One region of the Novosphingobium sp. UBA1939 genome, then DNA from elsewhere that is predicted to be linked to it. Evidence: riboswitches for the same ligand, from Rfam matches in the RefSeq annotation. Region 1 holds a riboswitch; the other holds the start of a gene.
The links. A riboswitch is a leader RNA that binds a small molecule or an ion and turns the genes downstream of it on or off. The one in region 1 is predicted to bind cobalamin.

Region 2: linked by a shared signal. The riboswitch ahead of B3547_RS05050 (TonB-dependent receptor plug domain-containing protein) and the one ahead of B3547_RS09840 (hypothetical protein) in region 1 are both predicted to bind cobalamin.

The regions. Positions count from the first base shown of each region.
Region 1 is NZ_DDFB01000067.1:9,127-15,160, reverse strand. Features, by position in the region: gene B3547_RS09850 (DUF1636 domain-containing protein) at 1-183, opposite strand, end outside; gene B3547_RS09845 (TonB-dependent receptor plug domain-containing protein) at 183-2,135, opposite strand; cobalamin riboswitch at 2,344-2,534, opposite strand; cobalamin riboswitch at 2,593-2,793, shown strand; gene B3547_RS09840 (hypothetical protein) at 3,039-3,611, shown strand; gene cobO (cob(I)yrinic acid a,c-diamide adenosyltransferase) at 3,608-4,210, shown strand; gene B3547_RS09830 (cobyrinate a,c-diamide synthase) at 4,207-5,496, shown strand; gene B3547_RS09825 (flavin reductase family protein) at 5,614-6,034, shown strand, end outside.
Region 2 is NZ_DDFB01000029.1:71-3,732, forward strand. Features, by position in the region: partial or broken gene B3547_RS05045 (cell wall hydrolase) at 1-861, opposite strand, end outside; cobalamin riboswitch at 1,013-1,211, shown strand; gene B3547_RS05050 (TonB-dependent receptor plug domain-containing protein) at 1,319-3,223, shown strand; partial or broken gene B3547_RS05055 (ABC transporter substrate-binding protein) at 3,237-3,662, shown strand, end outside.

The DNA.
Region 1 (6,034 bases):
CAGGCAGGCCATTTCCTGCACCGCCACGCCGGCAAGGTCCGGTTCCCGTGCCTGAACCTGCCGCAAGGCCTCGGCGAGCAGCGCGCCGCCGCGCCGCCCGCCTTCGTCCTCGCGCCGGTCGGCGGACAGGCGGCAGGTGGAGCAGACCACCACCGCCGGCCCCGCTGCAACCGCGCGCAGCATCAGAACCGGCTCCGCAGGCCGATATAGACCGTCCGGCCCAGGCTGCCGTAACCGCTGGCGGTCTCGTAGTGCCGGTCGGCCAGGTTTTCGATGCGGCCATGGACCGTCAGCCCGCCAGCCACGCGCCACTGCACGCGCAGGTCGACCAGCCAGTAGTCGGGCAGGGTCGCGCGGCTGCCCGCGCGGTCGAACGTTGCGCCGGCGTAGCGCGCGGCCACGCTGGCCTTCACCCCTTGCGGCAGATCGATTCCGCCTTCGATATTGGCGAGATGGCGCGGCACGCGGGCAAGCTGGCGGCCGAAGTCGGCGCCGCCGGGCGACCGGTCCTGCGCGGAGATCCAGCTGTAGTTGGCTTGCGCGAACAGCACGCCGATCCGCGCATCGCCGCTCAGTTCGATGCCCCGCGCGTGCGCCTTGCGGACATTGGCGTAATAGCCGAAGCGCGTCGTGGTGGTGCCGGGCACATAGCAGGACGCGGGCAGCGTGCCGCTTGTTGGGCAATAGGCGAAGTCGATCAGGTTGTCGGTGTCGCGCTCGAACCATGTCGCGGAACCGTGCAGCACGCTGCCCAGCGTCTGCTCGAAGCCGGCCGACCAGCCCCTCGCCCTTTCGGGCCGGAGGTCCGCGTTGCCGTAGAGGCTGAACAGCTGGTAGAGCGACGGAGCCTTGAACCCTTCGTCATAGCTGGCGCGCAGCACCGTCCTGCCCGCGTTGGGTGTATAGACCCCGCCGGCGCTGAACACCGTGTTGCCACCGAAGCGCGACTGGTGATCGTAGCGCACGCCGCCATTGAGCGTCAGCCCGGCAAGCGGCGTCGCGCGCAGCTCGCCATAGAGGCTGTCGGTCGATGCCGCCTGGGGCACAAGGGCATAGGGCGCGGTGTTGTTGCCCGGCGAGGCCGTGGTCATCCGCTGTTCCTCGCGCTCGGCGCCGAACACGGCCTGCACCGCGTCGGAAAGGCGCAGCGATCCCTGATACTCGAACCGGCGGACGCGGCCGTGGGCATCGAAATTGAGCGGACGGATCGCGCGGGCGGGGTCGTAGTTCTCGCGGTCCGTCTCGGTCTGCATCGCCGCCAGCCGGTTGGTGAAGCGGCCATCGAGCAGCGCCAGATTGAGCCCCGCATAGCCCGACCATTCCTTCGTCCGGCCATAGTTGAGCGAATCGCCCGCCGTGCTGTCGAAATCGTTGCGCGCGTCGGCCCAGTACCCGCGCAGGTCCAGCGACAGGTTCGGCGTCAGCTTGACCGTGGCCGTGCCGCTGGCCGAGGTGCGGCGGTACCCGTCGGGCTCGGTGCCGTTGCTGCGCGCCGAAATGCCGTCGGTGGAGAAGGTCGAAGCGGACAGCCGCCAATCAACCAGCTTGCCCGTGCCGCCCACGCCGGCTTGCGCGTTCACCGTATCGTGCGTGCCGGCCTCGACCGCCAGGCCGCCTTCCAGCGGCTGTTCCGCGCGCCGCGTGGTCACGTTGATGACGCCGCCGATCGCGTCGCTGCCCCACAGGATCGATTGCGGGCCGCGCAGGATCTCGATGCGTTCGATGTCATCGACCAGCAGGTTGGCGAAGGCATAGCCGCCGGACGTGGCGGAAGGATCGGACAGGCGCATCCCGTCGATCACCATCACCGACTGGCCAGCGTCCGCCCCACGGATGCGCAGCGACGTGGCGGCGCCGTAACCGCCGTTGCGCGAAAGGCTGATGCCCGGCGTGCGGACCAGAAGATCGGTCACGGCCAGCGGCTGCGCCTGCCGGATGGCAGCCTCGTCCAGCACGGTGACGGTGGAGGAGACGCGATCCTGCGCGACCGGCGTGCGCAGCGCGGTGACGACGATGGAGGTGTCGGGAGCGGCGTCAGCGGCCGGATCTTCGGGGTAAGGGGCAGCATGGGCGGCCACGGGCAGGCCCAGCGAAAGGGAAAGGATGGAAACAACAGAACAACGGGTCAGGCGCATGGTGCGGTTCCCTGGATACGAACGGCGATGACCTGCCGCTCGGACCGCAAGGAAAACGCCCGCCGCGCGACGCCCCGGCGAGGTGGCCGGAGGGCACGAGACGACGCTTCCCGCACGGTCTTCCCGGCAGGCAGTGGCTGTCGTTGCGCGAGGGATCGTCCCGCCTTTGGCGCGGGAACCTCGAACGTCCGGTGCACCCTGCCCGAACGAAGAACGACCGCGTCAGGCAGGTCTCCTGGCTCACGGGTCAATGCCGGTACGGCCGCCTTCTCAGGACGGTGAAGTCCCAATGGCGTGATGGCCGGTCGGCTCGCCGCTTACAGTTGCAGGGGCAGCCGGGGTTTCGCACCCCGTTCCCTTTTGATCCCCTTTCGGGGAACCTGTCGCAGAGCGGCGGATAGCTTCGCGCCGGCGATGCCGCAAGCGCGAATGCTTGCGGCATCGCGCCGCTTCGCTTATCACCGGCGGCGTAACGGGTGCCCGAAAGGGCTTAATCGGGAAGTCCGGCCGGCGGAAATCCGCCGAATCCGGCACTGCTCCCGCAACTGTGACCGGTGAGCGCATCGCCATCATGCCATTGGGGTTCCGGCCCTGAGAAGGCGGCGACAGGCGCGATGATCCGGGAAGTCAGGAAACCGGCCCGCTATCGTCGTTCCTTCGCGCGGGCGGGATGCACCGGGCGGACGAGGGCTTCTCCCTTGGCGGACGACATAAGTGCGTTTGTTGCCGAAGGGGGCCTGTGATGAACTGCGTCTGACATCCACGACAACCGCAGCAGGCGTGCGCCCCGGCCCCGCGCTTTCGGGCCCGCGCCCGCCCGCGCATCGCAAAGGCCCCCGCGCCGCAGCCGATGGTCGCGTGCGCGGCCACAACGCGAAATCCAACCCGTTCAGGAGACCCCTCATGGTCCGCAATACCCGGTTCGAACTGTCCGTCTTCGGGCTTCTCGCCCTTGTCATGCTCATCACGCGCAGCCATTCGCTGAGCCAGGTCATCCACCTGCCCGATACCAGCCTGGCCAGCTTCTTCGTGCTGGGCTTCTTCGTCCGCCGCGCGGCCGCGTTCGGCGCGCTGTTCCTGCTGGGCTATGCCATCGACGTGGTGGTGATCGGCTGGTTCGGCCAGTCGGCCTTCTGCTTTACGCCCGCCTACGGGATGCTGGTGCCCGCCTATGGCGTGATGTGGCTGGCCGGACGGTACGCGCAGACCCGGCTGGGCGAAAGCCTGGCCGCCCTGCCGATCATGGCCGTGCTGCTGATCTGCGCCACGTTCGCGTCCGAACTGCTTTCGAGCGGCGGTTTCTACTTCCTCGGCGGCCGCTTCGCCGATCCGACGCTCGCAGGTTTCCTGCCGCGCATCGGGCGCTATTTCCCGTCGACGCTGTGGGCGACGCTGGGCTGGAGCGGCCTGGCCGCCGCCGCGTTCTCGCTGCTGTTCCTGATCCGGCCCGAGCTGCGCGAAAGCGAGCGCCGGTGAGCGGGTCCGAAGACAACGCGCACCGCGAGCGCACCCGCCGGCACAAGGCGGTGGTCGACGCCAAAATCGCCGCCGCCACGCGCGACAAGGGCCTGCTGCTGGTGCTGACGGGCAACGGCAAGGGCAAGTCCTCCAGCGCCTTCGGCATGGTCGCGCGCACGCTGGGATACGGTCGCAAGGCGGCCGTGTTCCAGTTCATCAAGGGGGCCGAGAACGTGGGCGAGCGCGCCTTCTTCTCGCGCCATCCCGACGTGATCTGGGAAAAGTGCGGCGAAGGCTTCACCTGGGAAACGCAGGACCGCCAGCGCGATATCGCGGCCGCGCGCGCCGGCTGGGAAAAGGCCAGGGCCGCACTGGCCGATCCGGCGATCAGCCTGGTCGTGCTGGACGAGCTGACCTACCTCGTCACCTATCGCTATCTCGCGCTCGACGAGATCATGCCCGCGCTGGAAGCGCGACCGGCGATGCAGCACGTCGTCATCACCGGCCGCGCCGCCGACGAGGCGCTGATCGCCGCGGCTGACACCGTCAGCGCGATCCGCGACGTGAAACACGCCTTCCGCGACGGCGTGCGCGCGCAGGAAGGGATCGACCGGTGAAGGCGGCGCGGTGCCCGGCCCTGCTGGTCAGCGCGCCGGCATCCGGACAGGGCAAGACGCTGGTGACGGCGGCGCTGGCGCGTCGGCACCGCCAGGCCGGGCGCAAGGTTCGCGTGTTCAAGTGCGGCCCGGACTTCCTCGATCCGATGATCCTCGAACGGGCGAGCGGCGCGCCGGTCTATCAGCTCGACCTGTTCATGGTGGGCGAGGCCGGATGCCGCCGCCTGCTGGCCGATGCCGCGCGCGAGGCCGATCTCATCCTCGTCGAAGGGGTGATGGGCCTGTTCGACGGCGATCCGTCCGCCGCCGATCTGGCCGCCCGCTTCGGCCTGCCCGTGCTGGCGGTGGTGGACGGCAGCGCCATGGCGCAGAGCTACGGCGCGCTGGTCCATGGGCTGGCCACCTACCGCGATGACGTGCGGGTGATCGCGGCGCTGGCCAACCGCGTTGCGGGAGAGCGTCACGCGGCCATGCTCGGCCAAAGCCTGCGCGGCGGCGTGCAGTGGCTGGGCGCCCTGCCCCGCGATGCCGGGATCGCCTTTCCCGAGCGCCATCTCGGCCTGGTGCAGGCGGACGAGATCACCGATCTCGACGGGCGCATCGACCGGGCGGCCGCCGCGCTGCCGGGCGAGGCCTGCTGGCTGCCGGCGCCGGTGGATTTCGCCGGACACGAAGCCTCCACCCGCGCGGGACGCGATCTCGCCGGGCTGCGGATCGCCGTCGCGCGGGATGCGGCGTTCGGTTTCCTCTATCCCGCCAACCTCGATTGCCTGCGCGCGATGGGCGCCACGCTGGCGTTCTTCTCGCCCCTCGCCGATACCACGCTGCCCCCATGCGACGCGCTGTGGCTGCCCGGCGGATACCCGGAACTTCACCTCGACCGGCTGGCCGGCAACCACGCCATGCGCGATGCCATCCGCGCGCACCACGCAGCGGGAAAGGCGGTGCTCGCCGAATGCGGGGGCATGCTCTATTGCCTGGAGGCACTGGACGACGGCAAAGGCGCGCACGCCCCGATGCTGGGCCTGATGCCGGGCCGGGCGACAATGCAGGCGAGCCTTGCCGCGCTGGGATTGCAGGACATGGCGCTGCCCGCGGGCAGCCTGCGCGGCCACACGTTCCACTATTCCAGGATGGATACCCCGTTATCCCCCGTTACCCGGGCCAAAAACCCCGGCGGCCGGACCGGCGAAGCCCTGTTCCGGCAGGGATCGCTGCACGCCACCTACATGCATTTCTATTTCCCCTCCTCGCCCGCCGCTGTCGCCAGCCTGTTCGGGGCATGACCCGGCCGGGTCCTGCGCATGAAGACGGACGATTCCTGCGCAGATCGCATATAACCCGCGTAGCACGGTGCGATAAATCCGGCGCAGTTTCGCATCCCGGGAGCAGGCAGGCAATCGATGGCAACCAACGTGACCACGACCATAGACAGCCGGCTCAAGCGCGTGCTGCGGCACATGCCCGCGCCGGTGGGCATCGTCACTAGCTTCGATCCCGCAACGAACGCACCCGTCGGCCTCGCCATGTCCGCGTTCATGCCGGTGTGCCTCGATCCCTGCGCCATGGCCATCTGCGTCAACCGGTCGGGATCGAGCCACGACGCGATGATCCGCGCGGGGCGTTTCTGCATCAATCTGCTGCATGACGCGCATGACGCGCACATGGCGCCGTTCGCCGGCGCGGCCGCGCGCGAGGAACGCTTCGCGCAGGACGACTGGCGCCAGCATGGCCCGGTCTGGTTCATCGAGGGCGCGCCCGCGAACATCTTTTGCGACATTCGCGAGCGCGTGCCCTATGGAACGCATGACCTGCTCGTGGGCG
Region 2 (3,662 bases), on a different contig from region 1:
ATAGAACGTCGCACTCCCGACCGGCGCATAGACCTGACCCGACAACGCCGCCTCTGCCACGCGCCGCGCGCGGATCCATGCGGTGAGCGACGGCGTCCGTGCCATCGCGCCGTCGCAGGCGAAGCTGAACTGGCAGCCGGGCCGCTCCGATCCCTGATAGACCACGCCGCACACGGTATTGGGGAAGGCGGGATGCGCCACGCGGTTCAGCACCACTTGCGCCACCGCGCGCTGGCCGCTGTCTGGTTCCGAAGCGGCCTCGTAATAGATCGCCGCGGTCAGGCACTGCAGCGCGCGCCACTGGTCCTCGCCGCTGCCGCGCGCGAAGATTGGCCGCGCGGCGGGGCCGGCGGGTTCGATGGCGGACGCGACCTCCTCGTCATCGCGGTGCGCGGCCCAGGCCTGTTCGGCGGCGTTGGGCGCGATCAGCCCGGTATCGTCGGGCGAGACATAGTAGAAGGCTGATCCGGGAAAGCTTTCGCCCGCCTGCTCGAACGGTTGCAGCGCACCCGCTTCGGCCTGCGCAGAGGCGCGGTCGATCCCGCCGGGGCTGCCCCATCCCACCGGGCCGAGCACCATCGCGAACAGGCCTATCGTGGCCACGCCGGCCAGTCGCTGGCGCAGCATCGACGGGGTCCGCAGCCGGCGCCGCACCGAAACCATGTCGCGCCGGCGGATGCGCGCGGCAAAATCGCGCGGGCGGGGCACAAGGGGGGCGGGATCGGCCATGTCCGCAAGGCCATCGGCAGGGTTATCGTCGCGTTGGCGGCTGACATCGCCCGCGCGCACGTTCTCCTCCGCAGCCGGGGGCAAGGCCCCGGTCGGAAGGGTGAACGGACGGTAGGCGATCTCCAGCGGCATCGGGTCTTGGACGCGTTCCTTTGCTCTCCTGCGCTAGCGCGCGCGGACAGGTCCCGCACGCACGGCGTTCGCGCCGTCCCAAGGCGGCACAGACCCGCGTCATAGGGTGAATCGGTTAAGACTCTTGCCCGTGCCCCCGTTCGGGGCTACGCGCCGCAGCGACGCCACCGGTGCCCGCAACGGGCCCAGAGGGAATCCGCGAAGGACCAGCACGGTCCCCAACCGGAGCTGCCCCCGCAACTGTATCCGGCGAGCGCTCTGTCCACGATGCCACTGGCCGCACGGCCGGGAAGGCGGGCAGGGGGCGATGACCCGGAGAGCCAGGAGACCTGCCGGTGTGTGGTCGTTCCGCGGCCGGGCGGGGTGTACCGGGCGCACGCGTCGCGAGTTCCGCCCGTTGGCCCGGCGGTCCTCCCGCCATGAACGGCAGTTCGTTCATGGGCTGGGAGTCTGAAGAATGCCGGGCAAGTATCTGTTTTTCCTTACCGCATCCCTGTTGACCGCTGCGCCGGCGCTGGCGCAGGACGATATGGCGCAACCCGCCGCGCCGGCCGTCTCCGCCGATGCGCAGATCACCGTGCTCGCCACGGGCAGCAAGCTCCGGCTCGACCAGACCGGGCAGGCCGTCACCGTCATCACCGCCGAGCAGATCGCGCAAGTGCAAGGCGCGGACCTGACGCGCGTGCTGGAGCGCGTGCCCGGCCTCACCTTTTCGCGCAACGGCGGTCTTGGCACCTTTACCGGCGTGCGCCTGCGCGGCTCCGAAGCCGAACAGGTGCTGGTGCTGATCGATGGCGTGCGCGTGGAGGATGTGTCCTCGCCCTCGGGCGGCTATGATTTCGGCAACCTGCTGACCGGTGGGATTGGCCGCATCGACGTGCTGCGCGGCTCGAACTCCGTGGTCTGGGGCAGCGCCGCGATCGGCGGCGTCATCGCGGTGACGACGAAGGAAGTGAACGGCGCGGAAGCCAGCGTCGAATATGGCGCGAAGGAAACCGTCTCCGCCGATGCCGTGGCTGGCGTGGCCAATGATCGCTATGCCTTCTCGCTCAACGGCGGCTATGCCCGCACCGATGGCGTTTCCGCCGCCGCGGTCGGCACCGAGCCGGACGGCTATCGCCAGTGGCGCATCGGCGGGCGCGGGCGCGTGAACCTCACCCCCGATCTCTCGCTCAACGCTGTCGCGCGCTATGCCGACAGCAAGCTCGATATCGACGGTTATCCGCCGCCGACTTACACCGTGTTCGGCGACACGCCAGAATACCAGAAGACCCGCCAGTTCTCCGGCCGCGCCGGGTTCCACTATGCCGGCAGCGCGCTTACGCTCGACGGCGGCTACGCGCTCGCCGATACGCGCCGGAACTATTACGACCCCACCTACGGCGCCGATCCGCAGTACGGCTACAAGGGCCGCAGTCAGCGCGTCGACCTGACCGGCCGCATCGCGCTGCCCGCGCATTTCGCGCTCGATTTCGGCGGGGACAGCGAATGGACGCGCTTCTCTTCCACGTTCGATGCCCAGCGCAGCGCGCGCCTGTCCAGCGGCCACGCGCTGTTCGGCTGGTACACCGACCGGGCCAGCCTTGCCGCCGGCGTGCGCGTGGACGATCACAGCCGCTTCGGCACGCAGGCGACGTTCGGCGCCAACGGCAGCGTCCGCGTGGCGCAGGGGCTGCGCCTGCGCGCCAGCTATGGCGAAGGGTTCAAGGCGCCCACGCTCTACCAGCTCTATTCGGATTACGGGAACCAGGGGCTCAGCCCCGAACGCAGCCGCAGCTACGACGCCGGGGGCGAATACACCACGACCGATGGCGTGTTCCACGCCTCGGCCACCTGGTTCCGGCGCGATACGCGCAACCTTATCGCCTATGTATCGTGCTTCTCGGCCACCAGCCCGTTGTGCGCGGACGGGCGCTACGGCTTCTACGACAACGTCGGCAAGACCCGCGCCGAAGGCGTGGAACTGGAACTGCGCGCCGATGTCAGCCCCACGTTCCGGGCTCAGGCGGTCTATACCTATGACCGCGCCCGCAACCTGACCGTGGCGGACGCGAACTACGGCAAGGCGCTCGCCCGCCGCCCGCGCAACGCGCTGACGCTTTCGGCCGACTGGACCTCGCCGCTCGCTGGCCTGACCCTGGGCGCGGACATCCGCCTCGTCAGCGACAGCTTCGATGATGCGGCCAACCGCACCCGGCTGGATGGCTACGAACTGACCACGCTGCGCGCCAGCTTGCCGTTCGGGGATTTCTTCGAACTGTTCGGTCGGGTCGAAAACCTGTTCGATGAAAAGTACCAGACCTCGGCCGGATACGGCACCTGGGGCCGCTCCGCGTTCATCGGCGCGCGGGTGCGCTATTAAGGCGGGCGGTTCCTTGCCTTCTTCCACCCCGCCGGCCTTGCGGCGGCGGGGCTGGGGGCTGGCGTTGCTGGCGGCTCTTTCCGCCTGCGCGCCGGCCACGCCTCCGCCTTCGGCCACGCGCGCGCACCCCGCGATCGTTTCGCTGAACCCGTGCAGCGATGCGATCCTGGCCGAAGTGGCCGATCCGGGGCAGGTGCTGGCGCTGTCACACTACAGCCGCGACCCCCGATCGAGTTCGATGGACGTGGCGCTGGCCCGGCGCTTTCCCGCCACGCGCGGCACGGTGGAGGAAGTGCTGGCGCTCCATCCCGATCTCGTGCTGGGCGATACGTTCCTCGGCCCGGCTGCGCGCGAGGCCTACGGTCGCCTCGGCATTCCCGTCGCGCAGCTTCCCATCGCCATGAACGTGGCCGACAGTCGTGCGCAGGTCCGCCGCATT